Regions from separate parts of the Streptomonospora nanhaiensis genome, predicted to be linked through region 2. Evidence: riboswitches for the same ligand, from Rfam matches in the RefSeq annotation. Region 2 holds a riboswitch; the other holds the start of a gene.
What was found. Region 2 has a riboswitch for thiamine pyrophosphate ahead of thiO (glycine oxidase ThiO). Riboswitches for the same ligand answer to the same signal wherever they lie in the genome.
Positions count from the first base shown of each region.

Region 1: linked by a shared signal. The riboswitch ahead of HNR12_RS10115 (ECF transporter S component) and the one ahead of thiO (glycine oxidase ThiO) in region 2 are both predicted to bind thiamine pyrophosphate.

Region 1 is NZ_JACCFO010000001.1:2,355,090-2,360,024, forward strand. It holds gene HNR12_RS10100 (enoyl-CoA hydratase/isomerase family protein) at 1-271, opposite strand, end outside; gene HNR12_RS10105 (energy-coupling factor transporter transmembrane component T family protein) at 353-1,150, opposite strand; gene HNR12_RS10110 (ABC transporter ATP-binding protein) at 1,147-2,838, opposite strand; gene HNR12_RS10115 (ECF transporter S component) at 2,835-3,437, opposite strand; TPP riboswitch at 3,542-3,650, opposite strand; gene HNR12_RS10120 (class I SAM-dependent methyltransferase) at 3,696-4,511, opposite strand; gene HNR12_RS10125 (MDR family MFS transporter) at 4,728-4,935, opposite strand, start outside.
Region 2 is NZ_JACCFO010000001.1:1,351,356-1,356,290, forward strand. It holds gene thiE (thiamine phosphate synthase) at 73-768, opposite strand; gene HNR12_RS05840 (helix-turn-helix domain-containing protein) at 988-1,347, opposite strand; TPP riboswitch at 1,588-1,701, shown strand; gene thiO (glycine oxidase ThiO) at 1,697-2,896, shown strand; gene thiS (sulfur carrier protein ThiS) at 2,887-3,087, shown strand; gene HNR12_RS05855 (thiazole synthase) at 3,093-3,920, shown strand; gene pknB (Stk1 family PASTA domain-containing Ser/Thr kinase) at 4,175-4,935, shown strand, end outside.

The DNA.
Region 1 (4,935 bases), 1.0 Mb from region 2:
GGGAGTGGGCGGCCATCGCGGCGTAGCCCATCTCGGCCATCTCCTTGACGTCGGCGCCGGCCGCGAAGACCCGCTCGCCGCCGTAGAGCACGACGGCGCGCACGGAGTCGTCGTCGGCCACCCGGCGGGCGGCATCGGCCAACTCGCGCTGCATCCGGCCGTTGAGGGCGTTCATCTTGGGGCGGTCCAGGCGGATGACCGCCACGGCCGCGGTCCCGGAATCCCGCTCCACCCGTACGAACTCGCCCGCGGTCTCGTCCACACCACTCACCCGGCACTCCTTCGCATCGCCGTTCGTCCGGCCCCGCCCGCGGCGGGCGCCTCCATACCTACCACTGGCGGCGGGCCGGGGTCAGCCGCCGATCCCCAGCGGCTGCCAGGTGCCGGCCGCCAGCGACACCAGGTGCGCGGCGCACAGCAGCGCGGCGGTGCCCGCCACCAGCCAGGTGTCGGCGGCGCGCCACCGGCTGCGGCGGGCGTGCCCGCGCGGGCCGGTGCCGAAGGCGCGGGTGTCCATGGCCATGGCCAGGGTGGTGCCGGTGCGCACCGCCCGCACCAGGAGTGCGAACGCCTTGCCGAGGAAGACGCCCAGCGCCCGCAGCGGGTTGGCACCGGCCTCCAGGCCGCGCGCCCGGCGGGCCGCGCCGAGGGTGCGCCACTGCGCGGTCAGCAGCGGGATGAGCCGCAGCGCCGCCAGCACCGCCACGGCCGGGCGCTCGGGCACCCGCAGCCGCTGCACGAGCGCGTCGGCGGTCTCGGTGGGGTCGCTGGTGACGGCGGCCAGCACGCTGGGCACGGCGATGGCCAGCAGCCGCACGGCGGCGCCCAGCGCGCCCGCCCAGCCCTCCTGGCCGAAGAGCAGGTTGACCAGCCCGATGGCGGCGGCCATGACCAGCAGCGGCAGGCCGACGGCGGCCAACTGGGCGCCGCGCAGCCCGGAGCACGCGGCCAGGGGCAGGGCCGCGGCGAGCACGATCCCGCTGGTGACGGGGTCGACCACGGGCACCAGCCCGGCGGCGACGAGCGCGGCGGCCAGCAGCTTGGCCGCCGGGTTGGCCCGCGCGAGCCACGCGCGGCGACCCGCCGCGGCGGCGGGTCCGGCGGGCGGGCGCGGTGCCGCGGGGTGCGGGGTGCGGGCGGGCGCGCTCACCGGTCCCCCTCACGGCCGGCACGGCCGGCACGGTCGGCACGGCGGGCCGCGGCGGCGGCCGGCTCCGCGCCGGGACCGGCGGGACCGGCGGGACCGGCGGGACCGGCGCGTTCGCGGGGTTCGGCGGGTTCGGCGGGCGGCTCGGCGCCGCGCGCGGGCCGTGCCGGGGCGGTGCGCCCGCCCTCGACCACCACCTCGGTGTCGGCGAGGACGTCCAGCAGCAGGTCGTCGTGGGTGGCCATCACCACCGCGCGGTCGGCGGCGCGCAGTCCGGCGAGCAGTTCCACCAGCTCCGACCAGGTGCGGGTGTCCTGGCCGAACGTGGGCTCGTCCAGCAGCAGCACGTCGGGGGCCGCCTCGGGGCCGGCGCTCAGCGCGGTGGCCACCGACAGCCGGCGCTTCTCCCCGCCCGACAGCGTGAAGGGGTGGGCGTCGGCGAGCCCGGTCAGCCGCAGCCGCTCCAGCAGGTCGGCCACGCGCCGGGCGGTCTCGGCCGCGCCCAGGCCGGCGCGGCGCGGGCCGAAGGCGAGTTCGTCGCGCACGCTGCCCGTGACGAACTGGTCCTCGGCGTGCTGGAACACCGTGCCGACGTGGCGGGCCAGGCGCCGCGCGGGCCAGCGCGCCAGCGGCCGGGAACTGACCTCGGCGAGCCGGCCGCGCGGGGCGACCGTGCCCGAGGCCGGGCGCGCCAGTCCCGCGAGCAGGCCCAGCAGGGTGGACTTGCCCGCACCGTTGGGGCCGGTGAGGGCGGTGGCGCACCCGGCGCGCACCAGCACGTCGGCGTCGCGCAGCACGGTCGAGGCCCGGCCGCCGAGCACGCCCGGCGGCGCGGGAGCGCGGGCGGCGCACGCCGCGGCCTCGACCAGCGCGGCGCCCGGTGCCGCGGCCGGCAGGCGGGGGCGCGGCTCGCGGCCGGGGATCCACACGCCCCGCTCGGCCAGCGCGCGGCCGTGGCTCGCGAACACGGCGGCCGGGGGGCCGTCGGCCACCACGCCGCCGCCGGGCTCGACCACCACCACGCGGTCGACGAGGTCGGCGGCGCCCCCGGCGACCTCGGCCACCCGGTGCTCCACCAGCACCATGGTGGCGCCGGTGCGGCGCGGCAGGTCGGCGAGCACGCCGCGCACCAGGGCGGCCCCGGCGCGGTCGAGGTTGGCGGTCGGCTCGTCCAGCAGCAGCAGGCGCGGGCGCATGGCCAGCGCCCCGGCCAGCACCAGGCGCTGCTTCTCCCCGCCCGAGAGCGCGGCCGTGGGGCGGTCGGGGCCGTAGGGGAACCCGACCGCGGCAAGCGCCTCGCGGACCCGCGCCCAGATCTCGGCGCGCTCCAGGCCCAGGTTCTCCGGCCCGAAGGCGACGTCGTCGCCGGCGCTGGCCATCACCAGCTGGCTCTCGGGGTCCTGGCCGACCAGGGCGCAGAGCCCGCGCGCCGCCGCGGCGGGGCGGCCGTCGACGCGCAGCCGCCCCTCCTCGTCGCCGCCGATGGCGCCCTGGTCGCCGGTGAGTCCGGCCATGGCGTGCAGCAGGGTGCTCTTGCCCGCGCCGGAGGGGCCCAGCAGCAGCACGCGCTCGCCGGGCTCGATCACCAGGTCCACGCCGCGCAGCGCCCATCCGGCGCGGCCGGTGTGCCGCCACCCCCAGCCGGCCAGCTCGACCCGGGCGCCGGCGGCCGCCGCGCCCGTGCCGCTCATCGGCGCGCCGAGGGGAAGGGGGCCAGCGCCCCCGCGCGCGCCAGCGCGGAGGTCAGCAGCCGCGCGCCGACGCCGCCGATGAGCGCGGCGCTGATGACGACGATGACCCCGAAGGCGATCTGGTGGGACAGCGGCCAGGTGACGTAGTAGCGGACGTTGTCCCAGATCGCGGGGGCCAGGCCGCCGGCGGCCGCGGCGAGCACGGCGGTGGGCGTGCCCCAGCGGCGGTAGCGGGCGGCGGCGAACACCAGCTCCGACAGCAGGCCCTGGACGAACCCGGCCAGCACGATCTCCACCCCCCACGGCCCGCCGAGGACCATGGAGACCGCGGCGGCGGCGGTGGAGGTCAGCACGGCGATGCCGGGCTTGCGCACGATGAGCCCGCCCAGCACGCCGGGCAGCAGCCACATGCCGTAGATGAGGGCCTGGGCGGGCGGGAAGAAGGCGAAGACGGGCGTGGTGACGGTCCAGAGCATGTTCCACAGCCAGAAGACGACGCCGACGGCGACGCCGAGCACGGCGGGCACGACGATGTCGACCGTGCGGTAGCGCAGCGGGGCCCGGGGGGAGGGGTGGGTCTGCGGTTCGTGTTCCTGCAACGGGGCGGTCCCTTCGCGCGGGTCGGCGAGAGGGGGTGCCGGGACGGCAAAGAGCGTCGGCCGGGCGGGCACGGCGGCGCGGAGGCCGCGCGGCGGGGTCCGCGGCGGACGGGTTCACGACTCCCTACGCTGGCATTACCCAGGTCAGGTGTGTGAGGGTCTGCGGTCGTGGGACCGCACTCTCAGCGCCGAAGCGCTCCCCTGTCGGTTTCTCCCATTATGGGGACCTGCGGGCGGTGGGGGTCAAGGCGGCCCCGCTCAGCGGGGTTTGCGGGCCTCGATCAGGAACCGGGTGGAGTGCGCGGTGAACGGCCCCTGGGCGCGGATGCGCTCGTGCAGCTCCCGCAGCCGGTCGCGGTGGGCCGCGGGGTCGAAGCCGGGGACGATCCAGACCACCTTGCGCAGGAAGTAGACGACGGCGCCGATGTCGTGGAAGCGCATGCGCAGGCGCTCCATGCGCAGGTCCACCACCTCCAGCCCGGCGGCCACGGCGGCGGCGCGGGCGGCGTCGGGGTTGCGCCGGGCGCGGACCTCCGGGGGCTGGGGGCCCAGGAAGAACTCGGTCAGCTCGAACACGCTGGCCGGGCCGACCTGCTGGGAGAGGTAGGTGCCGCCGGGCCGCAGGACGCGCGCGACCTCGGCCCAGTCGGTGGCGACGGGGTGGCGGCTGACCACCAGGTCGAACGCGGAGTCGGCGAAGGGCAGCGGGGCGCCCTCGCCGGTGGCCACCACGGCGGCGCCGCGCGGGCGCAGCCGGGCGGCGGCGCGGGCGAGGTTGGGCGGCCAGGACTCGGTGGCGGCGGTGCGCGCCGGCAGTACGGGCGCCTCGCCCAGCACCTCGCCGCCGCCGGTGTCGATGTCCAGGGCGGATTCGGCGCGGGCCAGGCGGTCGGCGATCAGCCGGGAGTAGCCCCACGAGGGGCGCTCCTCGGTGGCGCGGCCCGCCAGCCAGGAGAAGTCCCAGCCCTCCACCGGCGCGGCGGCGGCCTCGGCGACCAGCGCGGCGAAGTCGGCGGAGCCGCGCTCTTCCCCCGTGCCGGGCGCCCGCGGGGTGCCCGGACTCGTGTCGGCCATGCGCCGATCCTGCCAACGGCGCCGCCGGGCGGTCCAGCGGTTTTCCTCGCCCGGCCGGCGCGTGACCGGGCGGCGGACGGGCGGGCACGGCCAGGGCGGACCGGAGCGGCACCGGGGATTCGGCCCCGCGTCAGGCGGAGCGGCCGAAATCCCAGACGGGGGAGGGGGTAGGGAGGCGGCGGCGCCGTCGCGGTCGGCCCGCCCGTGGAGGTCGGCCTACCCGTGGGGGTCGACGTGCCTGTCGGCAGCGGCCGCACCGTCGGGGCCGGCGGGCAGGCCGGCCGAGGGAGCCGCGCGGTCGCGCACGAACAGCGCCAGGACCAGCCCCGCCGCGGCCACCGGCACCAGGAGCAGGAAGGCCATCGGCACGGCGTCGGCGAACGCGGTGATCAGCGCCGCGCGCACGTCCTCGGGGAACCGCGCC
Region 2 (4,935 bases):
GGGGGCGGCCCCAGGGCGAGGGCACGCGGACCGCCGTCCGAGGGCCCGCCCCGGCCGGCCGCCCAGCCCCCGCTACCGGGAGGCGTCCGCGTTCTCGTCCGCGTGCGCCGCGGCCTCCAGCCGGCGCCGGAACTCCGCCGCCGCCGCGCGGGGGTCGTCGGCCTCGGTGATGGCCCGGACCACCACCACGCGGCGCGCGCCCGCCGCCAGGACCTGGTCGAGGTTGCCCAGGTCGATCCCGCCGATGGCGAACCAGGGGCGCCCGGTGCCCAGCGCGGCCGTGCGCTCGACCAGCTCCAGCCCGGCCGCGGCGCGCCCCGGCTTGGTGGGCGTGGCCCAGGTCGGGCCCACGCAGAAGTAGTCGACGCCCTCCTGCCCGGCCGAGGCCGCCGCCATGGCGGCGTCGCTGTTGGAGCGGCCGATCAGGGGTTCGGGGCCGATGATGTCGCGGGCCGCGGGCACGGGCAGGTCCTCCTGCCCCAGGTGCAGCACGTCGGCGCCGGCGGTGCGGGCGATGTCGGCGCGGTCGTTGACCGACATCAGCGCGCCGTGGCGCTCGCAGGCGGCGCGCACGATTTCCAGGGCCGCCAACTCCTGGCGGGCCTCCAGCGACTTGTCGCGCAACTGGACGATGTCGACGCCGCCCGACAGCGCCGCGTCGAGGAACTCGGCGAGGTCGCCGCGCTCGGCGCGGGAGTCGGTGCACAGGTACAGGCGCGCCTGGGCCAGGCGCTCGCGCAGGCGGGTGCTGGTGCTCACGCGCGCCAGCCTAGCCCGCGCCGGGCGGGCGGCCCCGGCCCGGGGTGGGCGCACGCCCCGGCCCCTGCGTGGCCGGGTGCTCCCCCATCCGGTCGCGCACCCGGCGGCGCGCCCGGTCGAGCGCACGGAGCGGGGCACCGGGCAGGACGGGGCGGCGCGGCGGGCGGCGGCCGGGCGCGCGGGCGGGACCGGCGGTCCCCGCCCGGCGGGCGGCCTCCGCCCCGGCGCCTACAGGGCCATGGCCTGGGCCCGGCGGCGGACCTCGGTGCCGCGGTTCTCGGTCAGCGCCTGGATGGGCGCGCCCGGAAGCGTGTCGTCAGGGGTGAACATCCACTGCAGCGCCTCGTCGGTGCTGAACCCGGCGTCGGCCAGGACGGTCAGCGTGCCCGGCAGGCCCTTGACGATGTCGTCGCCCGCGATGAACGCGGCGGGGACGCACAGCTCACCCTTGCGGCGGACGCCGAGCAGCTTGTGGTCGGCGATGTACTGCTTGACGCGGTTGGGGCTGGTGTTCAGCGCCCGCGCGACGTCCTTGATGGTCATCCATTCACCGACGAGGGTGTCGGTGTCGTGGTCGTTCTCGGTCACGCTGCCAATGTCCCACACCCCGGCCCCTCGCAAACGCGGCCAACGTCCCCGCGGCGCCCCCGTTCGCTCACGGCGTGACCGGCGCTCGGACCGACGCCGACCGGCGCGGCGGGGGGCGGCCCCGCGCGGTCGAGCCCTCGACCGCCTCAGCCGCCCCCTCCCCCGCGCCCGGCGCCGCCGCCGGTCCGCCGCCACCCGCCCCAACCGCCCGCCGCGCAAGGTCATAGGATGGGTCCGGACAAGGACACCCGCGGGAGCCGGGTCGGGACCCGGCTGAGAGGGAGGCTGTCAGCCTCCGACCGCATGAACCTGATCCGGGTCATTCCGGCGAAGGAAGTGGCGGCCAACCGTGTGCGCAGCGATATCCGCATCCCGCTCCCCCGACGTCGTCGTGGTCGGCGCCGGCCTGATCGGCCTGGTCACCGCCTGGCGGGCCGCCCGGCGCGGCCTGGCCGTCACCGTCGTGGCCGAGACCGCCGAGGGCGCCGCCTCCCCCGTCGCGGCGGGCATGCTGACCCCCGCCACCGAGGCCGCCTTCGGCGAGGAGGCGCTGATGCGCTTCGGCGTCCTCTCCCGCGACCGCTACCCCGCCTTCGTCGCCGAACTGGAGGACGACAGCGGCCTGCCCGCCGGCTACCGCCCCCACGGCACCCTCCAGGTCGCCTTCGACGCCGACGACCTCGCCCGGCTGGCCCACCTCAGCGAGCTGCGCGCCCGTCTGGGCCTGCGCACCGAGCGGCTCACCGGGCGCGAGTGCCGCCGCCTGGAGCCGATGCTGGCCCCCGCCGTGCGCGGCGGCTACCTCGCCCCCGACGACCACTCCGTCGACCCCCGGCGGCTCCTGTCCGCCCTCTACGCCGCCGCCGAGCGGCGCGGCGCCGTGGGCGTGCGCGACCGGGTGCGCGAGGTCGTCCTCGACGGCGACCGCGTGCGCGGCGTGCGCCTGGCCTCCGGCGGCGAGCTGGCCGCGGGCCAGGTGGTGCTGGCCGCCGGTGTGGGCACCCCCGCCATCGGCGGGCTGCCGCCCGGCGTGGTCCCGCCGCTGCGCCCGGTCAAGGGCCAGCTGCTGCGCCTGCGCACCACGCCCGGCGAACCCCCGCTGGTCGAGCGCACGGTGCGCGGCCTGGTGCGCGGCTCGCCGGTGTACCTGGTGCCGCGCGACGACGGCGAGATCGTGCTGGGCGCCACCCAGGAGGAGCAGGGCCACGACACCCGGCTCACCGCCGGCGGCCTGTGGGAGGTCCTGCGCGACGCCCACGAGCTGGTACCCGGCGTCAGCGAACTGGAGGTCGCCGAGACCTGCGTGGGCCTGCGCCCGGGCTCACCCGACAACGAGCCGCTGCTGGGCCCCACCGCGGTGCCCGGCCTGCACCTGGCCGCCGGGCACTTCCGCCACGGCGTGCTGTTCACCCCGGCCACCGGCGACGCCATGGCCGAGGCCCTGACCACGGGCGCCCTGCCCGGGTACGCGCGCCGGTTCGCCGCCACCCGCGCGCTGGAGGCGGTCGGCGGCACCGGCACGGGAGGCGATCCAGACCAGTGGACGTGATCATCAACGGCGAACCGCGCCAGGTCGCCCCGCGCACCACGGTGGCCGAGGTCGTGCGCACCCTGACGCGGTCCCCGGGCGGCGTGGCCGTCGCCCTCAACGACGAGGTGGTGCGCAGGGCCGACTGGGCGGCCACCGTGGTCGCCGAGAACGACCGCATCGACGTGCTCACCGCGGTGCAAGGAGGCTGAACCCCATGACCTACGCCCCTGAGACCCCCGCAGCCCCCGCGTCCCCCGCGGCCGCGCCGGCCCTCCCCGACCCCGCGGCCGACCCGCTCGTCATCGCCGGGCGGACCTTCACCTCCCGGCTGATCACCGGCACCGGCGGCGCGCCCTCGCTGCGGGTGCTGGAGGACGCGCTGGTGACCTCCGGGACCGAGCTGACCACCGTGGCGCTGCGCCGCGTGGCGCCCGACACCGAGGGCTCGGTGTGGGAGGTGCTGCGCCGCAACGGCATCAGCCCCCTGCCCAACACCGCCGGCTGCTTCACCGCCGGCGACGCGCTGCGCACCGCCCGGCTGGCCCGCGAGGCGCTGGAGACCGACTGGATCAAGCTGGAGGTCGTCGCCGACGACCGCACCCTGCTGCCCGATCCCGTGGAGCTGCTGGACGCCGCCGAGCGCCTGGTGGACGAGGGCTTCACCGTGCTGCCCTACACCAACGACGACCCGGTGCTGGCCCGCCGCCTGGAGCAGGTGGGCTGCGCCGCCGTCATGCCCCTGGGCGCGCCGATCGGTTCGGGGCTGGGCATCCGCAACCCGCACAACATCGAGCTGATCGTGGAGCAGGCGGGGGTGCCGGTGATCATCGACGCCGGTATCGGCACCGCCAGCGAGGCCGCGCTGGCCATGGAGCTGGGCTGCGACGCGGTCATGCTGGCCACCGCCGTCACCCGGGCCAAGGACCCCGTGCTGATGGCGGCGGCCATGCGCGACGCCGTGGCCGCCGGACGGGCCGCCCACCGGGCCGGGCGCATCCCGGTGCGGCGCTACGCCCAGGCGTCCTCCCCGGCGGTGGACTGACCCCCGCCCTCGCGGCGGGCCGCCCTCCCCTCGCGGCCGGCCGACCGCGCCGGCGTCCCGGTGGCCGCACCCGGCCGCCGGGACGCCGGGGGCCGGCCTTCCGGGTAAAGGATCGGGCGGCGGCCGCACCGGGACCCCGCTCCCGCGAACGCGGCCGTGGCGGGCGATCGGGGCGCCGGCGGCGGCGGCCATCGCGGCGGCGGGGCTGTGGATCGGCTACGACCGGCTGTCCCATACGCCCTAAACTCCCCTGTGTGGACATGACGACTGCGGACCCCCTTGTCGGCACGACCCTCGACCAGCGCTACCGCGTCGAGGCGCGCGTCGCCAGCGGCGGCATGGCCACGGTCTATGTGGCCCACGACCTGCGCCTGGACCGCCGCCTGGCGTGCAAGGTCATGCACCCCTCCCTGGCCGAGGACCCCACGTTCGTGCGCCGCTTCATCAACGAGGCGCACTCGGTGGCCAAGCTGTCCCACCCCAACGTGGTGCAGGTCTTCGACCAGGGCACCGACCAGGGCCACGTCTACCTGTGCATGGAGTACGTGCCGGGCCGCACCCTGCGCGACATGCTGCACGCGCGCGGCCGCCTGGCGGCGCGCGACGCCCTCGACATCATCGCCCCCGTGCTGGCGGCGCTGGGCGCCGCCCACCAGGCGGGCATGATCCACCGCGACGTCAAGCCCGAGAACGTCCTGCTGACCGAGGACGGCCTGGTCAAGGTCGCCGACTTCGGCCTGGCCCGGGCCGTGGAGTCCCAGCAGGGCATGACCAAGACCGGCACGCTCATGGGCACCGCCGCCTACCTGGCGCCCGAGCAGATCGAGCGCGGCACCTCCGACGCCCGCACCGACGTCTACGCCGCCGGGATCATGCTGTACGAACTTCTCACCGGCCGCCAGCCGCACACCGGCGACACCCCGATCTCCATCGCCTACCAGCACGTCAACGAGGACGTCCCGCGCCCCTCGCGGATGGTGCCCGGTATCCCGCCCGAGGTCGACACCCTGGTCAC